2 regions of the Streptomyces sp. NPDC020192 genome follow, and region 1 is predicted to be linked to the other one. Evidence: riboswitches for the same ligand, from Rfam matches in the RefSeq annotation. Region 1 holds a riboswitch; the other holds the start of a gene.
The links. Region 1 has a riboswitch for cyclic di-AMP ahead of ACH47Z_RS16645 (NlpC/P60 family protein). Riboswitches for the same ligand answer to the same signal wherever they lie in the genome.
Positions count from the first base shown of each region.

Region 2: another riboswitch for cyclic di-AMP. It lies ahead of ACH47Z_RS25295 (transglycosylase SLT domain-containing protein); the one in region 1 lies ahead of ACH47Z_RS16645 (NlpC/P60 family protein).

Region 1 covers NZ_JBIRXG010000007.1:258,332-263,508, reverse strand. The annotation lists gene ACH47Z_RS16650 (hypothetical protein) at 270-623, shown strand; gene ACH47Z_RS16645 (NlpC/P60 family protein) at 635-1,825, opposite strand; cyclic di-AMP (ydaO/yuaA leader) riboswitch at 1,833-2,006, opposite strand; gene pcrA (DNA helicase PcrA) at 2,217-4,700, shown strand; gene ACH47Z_RS16635 (M23 family metallopeptidase) at 4,757-5,177, opposite strand, start outside.
Region 2 covers NZ_JBIRXG010000013.1:172,804-177,980, forward strand. The annotation lists gene ACH47Z_RS25270 (ATP-grasp domain-containing protein) at 1-119, shown strand, start outside; gene ACH47Z_RS25275 (FAD-dependent oxidoreductase) at 195-1,409, shown strand; partial or broken gene ACH47Z_RS25280 (carboxymuconolactone decarboxylase family protein) at 1,674-1,760, shown strand; gene ACH47Z_RS25285 (hypothetical protein) at 1,776-1,952, shown strand; gene ACH47Z_RS25290 (HAD family hydrolase) at 2,018-2,899, shown strand; gene ACH47Z_RS25295 (transglycosylase SLT domain-containing protein) at 2,884-3,375, opposite strand; cyclic di-AMP (ydaO/yuaA leader) riboswitch at 3,381-3,555, opposite strand; gene ACH47Z_RS25300 (polyprenyl synthetase family protein) at 4,152-5,162, shown strand.

The sequences.
Region 1 (5,177 bases):
AGTGTGACGAGTGGGTAACGCAGTGTACGGAATTGGCTCAGACGGACCGGGATGTGACCGTATGCGATCACTCCGCCTCGCCGGAGTCGTCGCCTTCACGCAGCGTGGTGACCGATGCGGGGAATGCGGGGCCGTCGGGATCGGTGGGGTGCTATTGAGCGCATATATGCAAGATCCATGGAGGCCCTGCCCGGGCCGTACTCGAGACCTGGTCGACCCTGGCCAGGGATCGGCACACCCCCGGTGAACCCCTGGCTAGGATCCGGCCCATGGAGACAGCCATCCATCTCTTCGTCGGCCTGCACATCATCGGCATCGCCGCGCTGCTCGGCGGTTTCGTCACCCAACTGACGGCGATAGGCCAGGGCACGGCCCGGTTCTCGCCCCTCATGCTGCGCGGCGCGCTCGCCATGCTCGGCACCGGTGTGGTCCTGATCGCGCTCAACCGGGCCGACGACCAACACCTCAGCAGCGTCAAGTTCGCGGTCAAGCTGGCGCTGCTGATCGTGATCCTCGGCCTGATCTATGTGAAGCGCGACGAGGAGACGGTCGACAAGCGCGCCTTCGGGGCCGTCGGCCTGCTGACCGTGGCGAACATCTTCATCGCCGTCCTGTGGACCTGACCCGGTAGGCGTCAGCCGGGGCGGACCACGCTGTGGATGATCGACTCTCCGCCGTAGTACACCGACTCCTCGCGGACGTACGCGCCCGGCTTGGGGGCATGGATCATCATGCCGTTGCCGATGTAGAGACCGACGTGGCTGATGTCGTCGTAGAAGAAGATCAGGTCGCCCGGGCGCGCGTTCGCCAGGGAGACCGTGGTGCCCGCGTTGACCTGGTCGTACGTGGTGCGCGGGAGCGTGACGCCGGCGGCCCGCCAGGCGGCCTGGGTGAGGCCCGAGCAGTCGTAGGAGTCCGGGCCGGTGGCGCCCCACACGTACGGTTTGCCGATCTGGGCGCGGGCGAAGGCGATGGCCTTGGCGGCCTTCGTGTCGTACGAACTGGACGAGCCGGACGATCCGGACGACGTGGAGCCGGTCGAGCTTGTGGAGGACCCGCTCGAGCCGGACGACGACGAGCCGGACGCACTGGATGAGGTGCTCTTCTGCTGGGCCTCGGCCTGCTGCTTCGCCAGCTCGGCCGCCTTGCGCGCCGCCTCCTGCTGCTTCTCCCGCTCGACGGCGGCCAGCCGCGCCTTCTCCTGGGCCGTCAGCTGGGACAGCAGTTCGCGCGCGGAGGCGAGTTTCTTCTGGACGGTGGCCTTGGCGGTCTGCAGATCGTGCTGCGACTCGGTCAGCGTCTGCAGGCTCTCCGCGGCCTCCCGCCGCTTCTTCATGGTGCCGGCCTGCTCGCTGATGTAGTCGTCGACCAGGCCCTTCTCGCGTGAGGTCAGCCGGTTCATCAGCTGGGTCTGGTCGAAGTAGTCCTGCGGGTTGTCCGCCAGCAGGAAAGTGGCCGTGTTCGGCGCGGCGGCGCCGGTGCGGTACTGGGCCGCGGCGAAGGAGCCCAGCTCCTCGCGGGCCTTGTTGAGGCGGTCGGTGCGCCGGGCGACCTCCTCCCGGAGTGCGTCGACGCGCCCGCGCTGCTTGCCGGTCCGTTCCTGGACCGCGTCGTACTTCTCGGTCGCCGACTCCGCCTGCCGGTACAGGTCGTCGACCTTCTTCTCCACCTCCTCCAGGGTCGGCCGGGTGTGGTCGGCCCCGGGGGCGGCCTCGGCGGTCTGGGACAGCATGGCTATGGAGGTGAGGGCGGCGGTGGCGAGGGCGGGGGTGCGGAAACCCGCTCCGTTGGTTCCGCCGGGGCGCGACTTGCGGTGCGACGCCAAGGGTGGCGACTCCTTCCAGTGGGCCGCCTACCGGGTTAGCTGTCGGGTTCGGGCGGCGGTTCGGAAGGGTTGCCCTACGGCGTCGTCCCGGACGGGAGTCGGCCGATTCACCCCGGAAAAACGGTGGGTCCCCGGCTCCGCGCCCCCTTACGGGGCGCGCCGGACTCGGCGGAGGCCGCGCACGCGGCCTGACGGCAACCTAGCCAACTCGTGTGATTGGTGTGAAGGTTGGTGCGTGATATGTCCGATACATTTTCGTGATCCGAGGCGGGAATCATGTCCTTGTCATCGGGTGATTCCGCTGCGTGAGGGGCTTTCGCCATCCTCTCGTCCGGCCTTCTTCCCGGGACGGCGACCGGTTGTCGGTGGGGCGCCCTAGACTCGGAGAGCGATGAGCAGCCTCTTTGACGACAGCTTCCTGGCGGACCTCCAGCCCCCTCGCGGGCGCGAGGAGGAACCCCCGCCGCCGCCCGAGGGCGATCACGCTCCGGAGTCGCTTCCGGACGATCTGTTCGGCGGGAAGTTCGACGCGCCACCGGACCGGGACGTCTACTACCGCGACGGCGCCCCGCGCCCCGCGCTCGACGCGGCGGCGCTGCTGGAGGGGCTGAACGACAACCAGCGCGCCGCGGTCGTGCACGCCGGCTCCCCGCTGCTCATCGTCGCAGGCGCCGGCTCCGGCAAGACCCGCGTGCTCACCCACCGCATCGCCCACCTGCTCGCCGAGCGGCACGTGCACCCGGGCCAGATCCTCGCGATCACCTTCACCAACAAGGCCGCGGGCGAGATGAAGGAGCGCGTCGAGCATCTCGTCGGCCCGCGCGCGAACGCGATGTGGGTCATGACCTTCCACAGCGCGTGCGTGCGCATCCTGCGCCGGGAGAGCAAGAAGCTGGGCTTCACCTCCAGTTTCTCCATCTACGACGCCGCCGACAGCAAGCGCCTGATGGCCCTGGTCTGCCGCGACCTGGACCTCGACCCCAAGCGCTTCCCGCCCAAGTCCTTCAGCGCAAAGATCAGCAACCTGAAGAACGAGCTGATCGACGAGGAGGACTTCGCGGCCCAGGCCTCCGACGGCTTCGAGAAGACCCTCGCGCAGGCCTACGCGCTCTACCAGTCGCGGCTGCGCGAGGCGAACGCCCTCGACTTCGACGACCTGATCATGACGACGGTCAACCTGCTGCGCGCCTTCCCGGACGTCGCCGAGCACTACCGCCGCCGCTTCCGGCACGTCCTGGTCGACGAGTACCAGGACACCAACCACGCCCAGTACGCCCTCGTACGGGAACTCGTCGGCACCGGCGCACACGATGAGGACACCCCGGCGGGCGAGCACGACCTCCCGCCCGCCGAGCTGTGCGTCGTCGGTGACGCGGACCAGTCGATCTACGCCTTCCGGGGCGCGACGATCCGCAACATCCTCCAGTTCGAGGAGGACTACCCGAACGCGACGACGATCCTGCTGGAGCAGAACTACCGCTCCACGCAGACCATCCTGAGCGCCGCCAACGCGGTCATCGAGCGCAACGAGTCACGCCGCCCGAAGAACCTGTGGACCAACGCCGGCCAGGGCGCGCGGATCACCGGCTACGTCGCCGACACCGAGCACGACGAGGCGCAGTTCGTCGCGGACGAGATAGACCGCCTGGTCGACGCGGGCGAGGCCAAGGCGGGCGACGTCGCCGTCTTCTACCGCACCAACGCCCAGTCCCGTGTCTTCGAAGAGGTCTTCATCCGCGTCGGCCTGCCCTACAAGGTCGTCGGCGGTGTCCGCTTCTACGAGCGCAAGGAGGTCCGGGACGTCCTCGCCTACCTGCGGGTTCTCGCCAACCCCGAGGACTCGGTGCCGCTGCGGCGCATCCTCAACGTGCCCAAGCGGGGCATCGGCGAGCGGGCCGAGGCGATGATCGACGCCCTCTCCCAGCGCGAGAAGATCAGCTTCCCGCAGGCGCTCAAGCGCGTGGACGAGGCGTACGGCATGGCCGCGCGCTCCACCAACGCGGTCAAGCGGTTCAACACGCTGATGGAGGACCTGCGCACGATCGTGGAGTCCGGCGCCGGACCGGCCACGGTCCTCGAGGCCGTCCTCGAACGCACCGGCTACCTGGCCGAGTTGCAGGCCTCCACCGACCCGCAGGACGAGACCCGTATCGAGAACCTCCAGGAACTCGCGGCCGTGGCCCTGGAGTTCGAGCAGGAGCGCGGTGAAGGCGAGTCGGTGACGCTGTCCGACTTCCTGGAGCAGGTCGCGCTGGTCGCCGACTCCGACCAGATCCCCGACGAGGACGAGGAAGGCTCCGGCGTCATCACCCTGATGACCCTGCACACCGCCAAGGGCCTGGAGTTCCCGGTCGTCTTCCTGACCGGCATGGAGGACGGCGTCTTCCCGCACATGCGCGCCCTCGGCCAGAACAAGGAGCTGGAGGAGGAGCGGCGCCTGGCGTACGTCGGCATCACGCGCGCGCGGGAGCGGCTGTACCTCACGCGTTCGGCGCTGCGCAGCGCCTGGGGCCAGCCGTCGTACAACCCGCCCTCCCGGTTCCTGGAGGAGATCCCGGCCGCCCATGTGGAGTGGAAGCGGACGGGCGCGGCGGCGCCGGTGTCCTCCGGCCCGGCCGCCGGGATCGCGGCCTCGCTGTCCTCGTCCCGCTCGCGCTCGTCGGCGGCGGGCGCGTCCGGGTTCGCCACGCGGCGTACGACGGACAAGCCGGCGGTGTCCCTGGCGGTCGGCGACCGGGTCACCCACGACCAGTTCGGCCTCGGCACGGTCGTCGCGGTGGCGGGCGCGGACGACAAGGCCCAGGCGACGATCGACTTCGGCGACGGCAAGCCGAAGCGACTGCTGCTGAGGTACGCGCCGGTCGAGAAGCTGTGAAGCCGTAGACGAGGTGAGCCCCGCCGGAGGCCGGCGGGGCTCAGGTCGTACGGGGCTCAGGTCGGGTCGAGTCCGTGGCTGCGCAGCCACGGCAGCGGGTCTATGGGTGCCCCGCCGCCGGGCCGTACCTCGAAGTGGAGGTGGGGGCCCGTGGAGTTGCCCGAGTTGCCGGAGTAGGCGATCGGCTGGCCGGCCTGGACGACCGTACCGGAGGGGACGCGGTAGCTGGACAGGTGGCAGTACCAGGTCTGCGTGCCGTCCTTCGCCGTCAGGATCAGCATGTTGCCGTAGGCGCTGTTCCACTTGGTGGAGACGGTGCCGTCGGTAGCGGCCATCACCGTGGTGCCGTAGGAGACAGGGAAGTCGATGCCCGTGTGCACCGACATCCAGTTCACGCCCGCCTGGCCGAAATAGGCGCTGAGCCCCTTCTGGGTGACCGGCAGCACGAACTTGGGGCGCAGCCGCTCCTTGAGCGCG
Region 2 (5,177 bases), on a different contig from region 1:
TGCCGTTCCTCACGATGCTCGCCCGCTTCGTGCGCCCGGGCGCGAAGCACCTCTATCAGCTGTGGCGCACCAACCGCCGCGGCAACGGCACCGCCAAGAAGCCTGCATCCACCACCTAGGCATCCGAGAAGCAGGCATCCACGAAGCAGGCAAGGCCACCACGCGTGGCGCACCGTGTCCTGGGGAGGGACTTCGTGACTCGACCGGTTGCAGTCATCGGCGCCGGGCCGTTCGGCCTGTCGACCGCCGCCCATCTCCGCGCGCGCGGCATCCCCGCCCGCGTCTTCGGCGACCCCATGGTCAGCTGGCGCGCGCACATGCCCGACGGCATGCTGCTGAAATCGACCCCCGCCGCCTCCAGCCTCGACTGCCCACAGCCCGGTCACACCCTCGCCGACTACTGCGACGCGGCCGGCATCCGCCGTCTGGCCGCCGACGAGGACATCATCCCGGTGGAGACCTTCATCGCCTACGGCGAGTGGTTCCAGCAGCGCCTGCTGCCCGGCCTGGAGCAGGTGCGGGTCGTCTCCGTCGACCGCGCCACGGACAGCGACCGGAGCGGCGGCTTCGAACTCAAACTGGACTCCGGGGAGTTGTTCACCGCGCGCGCGGTCGTCGTCGCCACCGGGCTGTCCGGCCTCGCCCATCTTCCGCCGGAGCTGGCGGGCGCGGCGGCCGACGGACCCACCGCGACCGGCCCGGTCTCGCACAGCTCCCAGCACCACGACCTCGGCCGGTTCGCCGGCAAGGAGCTGATCGTCGTCGGCGCCGGCCAGTCCGCGCTGGAGACGGCGGCACTCGCCGCCGAAGCGGGGGCACGCGTGCGCGTGGTCGCGCGTGGCCGGGGCCGGGTCGCCTTCGGCGCCCCACCGTGGAAGCAGCCGAAGCTGCGCCCCGAGTCCCCCTTCGGCAACGCCTGGTCGCTGTGGGCGCTCAGCTACTACCCGCACCCCTACCGCTACCTGCCCGAGGCCGCCCGCCACTACCTGGTCCGCCGGGTCCTCGGACCGCTCGGCGCCTGGTGGCTGCGCGAGCGTTTCGAGAGCGCCGTACAGGTGCGGGAGGTCGAGCGGATCGTGAGCGCCGAGGCGCCGGACGGCAGCCCGGTCCTCACCGTTCGCACGCACGGGGGCCGTACCGAGCGGCTCGCCGCCGACCACGTCATCGCGGCCACCGGCTACCGCGCCGCCGTCGCGGCGATGGACTTCCTCGGCCACGGGCTGCGCACCCGGCTCGCGGTGAGCCGCGGCACGCCGAAACTCGGCCCGGGCTTCGTCTCCTCCGTGCCCGGCCTGTACTTCACGGGTCTGCCGGCGGCGTCGTCGTACGGCCCGGTGATGCGCTTCGTCTGCGGCACGGAGTTCGCCTCCCCGCGTCTGGCGAAACACCTGGCGGCGGCCCACGGCTGACGTCCGCGCCGGCCCCGTGCGTGACGTGCGCCACGCGTGCGTGACGCACGTCGGCCCGCGCGGAAAGGTCCGCCGGGACCGTCACATCTCCCGCCCGTGCTCCGTCAGTGCGGTGACAGCGAAGGACAGCGCGGCGGCGGCGACCGGCGCGCATCACGGACACGGCGGGAGACACCACCATGCAGGCACGGACGACGAACGCGGCCACCCATCTCCCCTCCGCCATGAAGGGCATCGACATGCTCCTGAAGGGCATCGGCGAGGAAGGAAGGCGCGAGCGAGGAGCGGATCTCCTCCGTCGCCGCCTGGCGCGAGGCGCCCCTCTTCACCGACGCCGAGCGCGCCGCGCTGCGGCTGGCCGAGCGGATGACCCGGCTCGCCGACCGCTCCGAGGAACCGGTGCCGGACGAGCTGTGGGACGACGTCGCCGGCCACTACGACGAGAAGCAGATCTCCGCACTGCTCCTGAGCATCTCGCTCGTCAACCTCTTCAACCGGGTCAACACCGCCACCAGGAAGCCGGCGGGCACCACTTGGGGCTGATGAGCACGTAAGTACGCGGCACGACAAGATGAGTCGGACCGGCGTCCCGTCCGTATTCTCTGATCATGGCAGCCTCCCCCGCATATGCACTGATCGCCACTGACCTGGACGGAACGCTGCTGCGCGGCGACGACACGGTCTCCGGCCGGTCGCTCGCCGCGCTTGCGCGGGTGGCGCGGGCCGGTGTACGGCACCTGGTGGTGACGGGCCGTCCGGCCCCGCGGGTACGGCCGCTGCTCGCGCACCTCGGCTGCACGGGGCTCGCGGTGTGCGGGCAGGGCGCGCAGGTCTACGACGCCGGAAGCGGGCGTTTGCTGTGGTCGGTCCGGCTGGACCGGGAGCTGGCCGAGGAGGCGCTCGGCAAGATCGAGGCCGAGGTGGGACAGGTCTTCGCGGCCGTCGACCAGGACGGCGTCGACGGGCGCACACTCATCGAGCCCGGCTACCGGATGCCGCACCCGACCCTACCCGCGGTGCGGGTCGGCCGGCGCGACGACCTGTGGCGCGAGCCCATCAGCAAGGTGCTGCTGCGCCATGCGGACCTGTCCGACGACGAGTTGGCGGCCGTCGCGCGCGCGGTGGTGGGTTCGCTGGCGACGGTCACCATGTCGGGGCCGGGAACCGTGGAGCTCCAGCCCGCCGGGGTGACCAAGGCGACCGGGCTGGCGCTGGCCGCCGACCGGCTGGGGATCACGGCCGAACAGGCCCTGGCGTTCGGGGACATGCCCAACGACATCCCGATGTTCGACTGGGCCGGGCGCGGGGTGGCGATGGCGAACGCGCATCCCGAACTCATGGCGGTGGCCGACGAGGTCACCTTGTCGAACGAGGACGACGGCATCGCCGTCGTCCTCGAAAGACTCTTCCCGGACTCTCCGACCGACCGGCCGGCGCTTCAGCACGCGCCGGTCACGTACGGGTCGGGCGACGGTCAGTACGCGCTGTAGACGTTGTCGATCGAGCCGTAGCGCGCGGCGGCGTAGTTGCAGGCCGCGGTGATGTTCGCGACCGGGTCGTAGATGTTGAACGCGGTGCCGGCCACGTGGTACGCGTTGAAGGTCGGGGCGATGACCTGGAGCAGGCCCTTGGACGGGATGCCGGCGGCGGCGTTGGAGTCCCAGTTGTTGATGGCCCACGGGTTGCCCGAGGACTCCCGGATGATGTTGCGGTAGATGCTGTTGTACGAGCCCGGGATGCCCTTCTTCGCCATGATCGCGAGCGACTCGCGGATCCAGCCGTCGAGGTTGTTCGGGTACCCGGCGAGGGTGGTGGAGGCCTTGGTGGCCTTCGTGGTCGTGGCGGCGGAGGCGCTGGTGGCGCCGACGAGCGGCAGAGCGAGGACGGCGGCACCGGTGCCGACGACGGCGAGGGTGCGCACGAGGCGGCTGGTCCGGGTGCGACGGTGCTGAGCGGCAGCAGGCATGGGGATGTTCCTCTCCGTCGCCTGCGAGGTGAGCTGTCGGGTTCGGGCGGGGAGGTGCCCGGCCGTGCCTTGGGGAAGGCACGGCTTCACCCCAAGCCGTTCCGGTGCGACGTGTGCCGTCCGGTCCGGCGACTTACCTGGGTCCCCCGCTCCTGCCGTACGAAATGGTTCGTGGATGGTTATGCGGGCGGCGGCAGGATTCGGCGTCCGCCCGACGGCCCGGAACGTATGCGAGAGCACATGTCGGGAACAAGTAGCAGATTCACACAACGCCCCATTTGACCTTGGTCTGCGCCCTATGTGGCACTTGATCCTTTGCTGTTGCCAACCCTCAACTCGCCGACAGGGCAAGAGGGGAGGGGTGTTCGGCGGCCAGGGGTGTGGGGATCAAGGACGTGACCCAACTCACGAAATAGCAAATCGCTCCAAAACGGGCATCAGGGATTTGGGGGTTTGCTCATGGGGTGGCGACGACCGGCGGGGGAGGGGCGGCCGGCGGGTGATCTCGGGGATGGTCTCGGGGGGGTGGGGTGGAGGTGTTACTCCGCTCGCCCCCTGGTTCGCGACAAAGTGGCTGACTTCCTGTTAAGTCGATAAATATCCGTTCTTACTGTCCGATCTCACGCATAGCGGTCATGATCCAATACCGCCCGGGCTGGACCGGTGGGCGCTATCGGTGATCGAAACAGGACCGGATACGCTGACTCGAGTGATGGCAGCGACCTATCGACAAACCGTGTAATCGCCAGCAGACACCAGCAGACAGGAGACCCCTCGTGACCGTCGTCGGGCCGTTCGGGCTGAGCGTGCGGGACCAGGCTCTCGAAGCCGATGTCCAGGCCGGATTGGCGGCTGTCGAGGAAGGCTTGCTCGAGGCCACCAAGAGCGAGGTTCCGTTCATCACGGAGGCCGCGCAGCACCTCGTGCGGGCCGGTGGGAAGCGGTTCCGGCCGCTGCTCGTGATGCTCGCGGCGCAGTTCGGCGACCCCTACGCGCCGGGCGTGGTGCCGTCGGCCGTCGTCGTGGAGCTGACCCACCTCGCGACGCTGTACCACGACGACGTCATGGACGAGGCGGCCGTGCGGCGCGGCGTGGACAGCGCCAACACCCGCTGGGGCAACTCCGTCGCGGTCCTCACCGGCGACTTCCTCTTCGCGCGCGCCTCCCAGATCCTCGCCGACCTCGGGCCCGAGGCGGTCCGGGTGCAGGCCCTCGCGTTCGAGCGGCTGGTCACGGGCCAGATCCTGGAGACCGCGGGCCCCTCCGACGGCCGTGACCCGGTCGAGCACTACCTGGACGTGCTCGGCGGCAAGACGGGCTCGCTGGTGGCGGTGTCGTGCCGGTTCGGCGCGATGATGTCCGGCGCCGACGAGACGGTCGTCGACGTGCTCACCCAGTACGGCGAGCGGCTCGGGGTCGCCTTCCAGCTCGCCGACGACGTCCTGGACATCGCCTCCGACTCGCACGAGTCCGGCAAGACCCCGGGCACCGACCTGCGCGAGGGCATCCCGACCCTCCCCGTGCTCCGGCTGCGCGAGCGCGCGGCCCGGCTGGGGCTGCCCGAGGACCTCGCGTTGTGCGAGCTGCTGGACTCCGACCTCAGCGACGACGCGCGGCACGCCGAGGCGCTGACCGCGCTGCGCGCCCACCCCGCGCTGGAGCAGGCCCGCCGCGACACCGTGCGGTACGCGGAGGAGGCCCGGGCCGCGCTGTCCCCGCTGCGGGAGTGCGACGCCAAGGCGGCCCTGCTGGAGCTGTGCGACGCGGTGGTGCACCGCGCGGGCTGACGCCCGGCGCCGGAT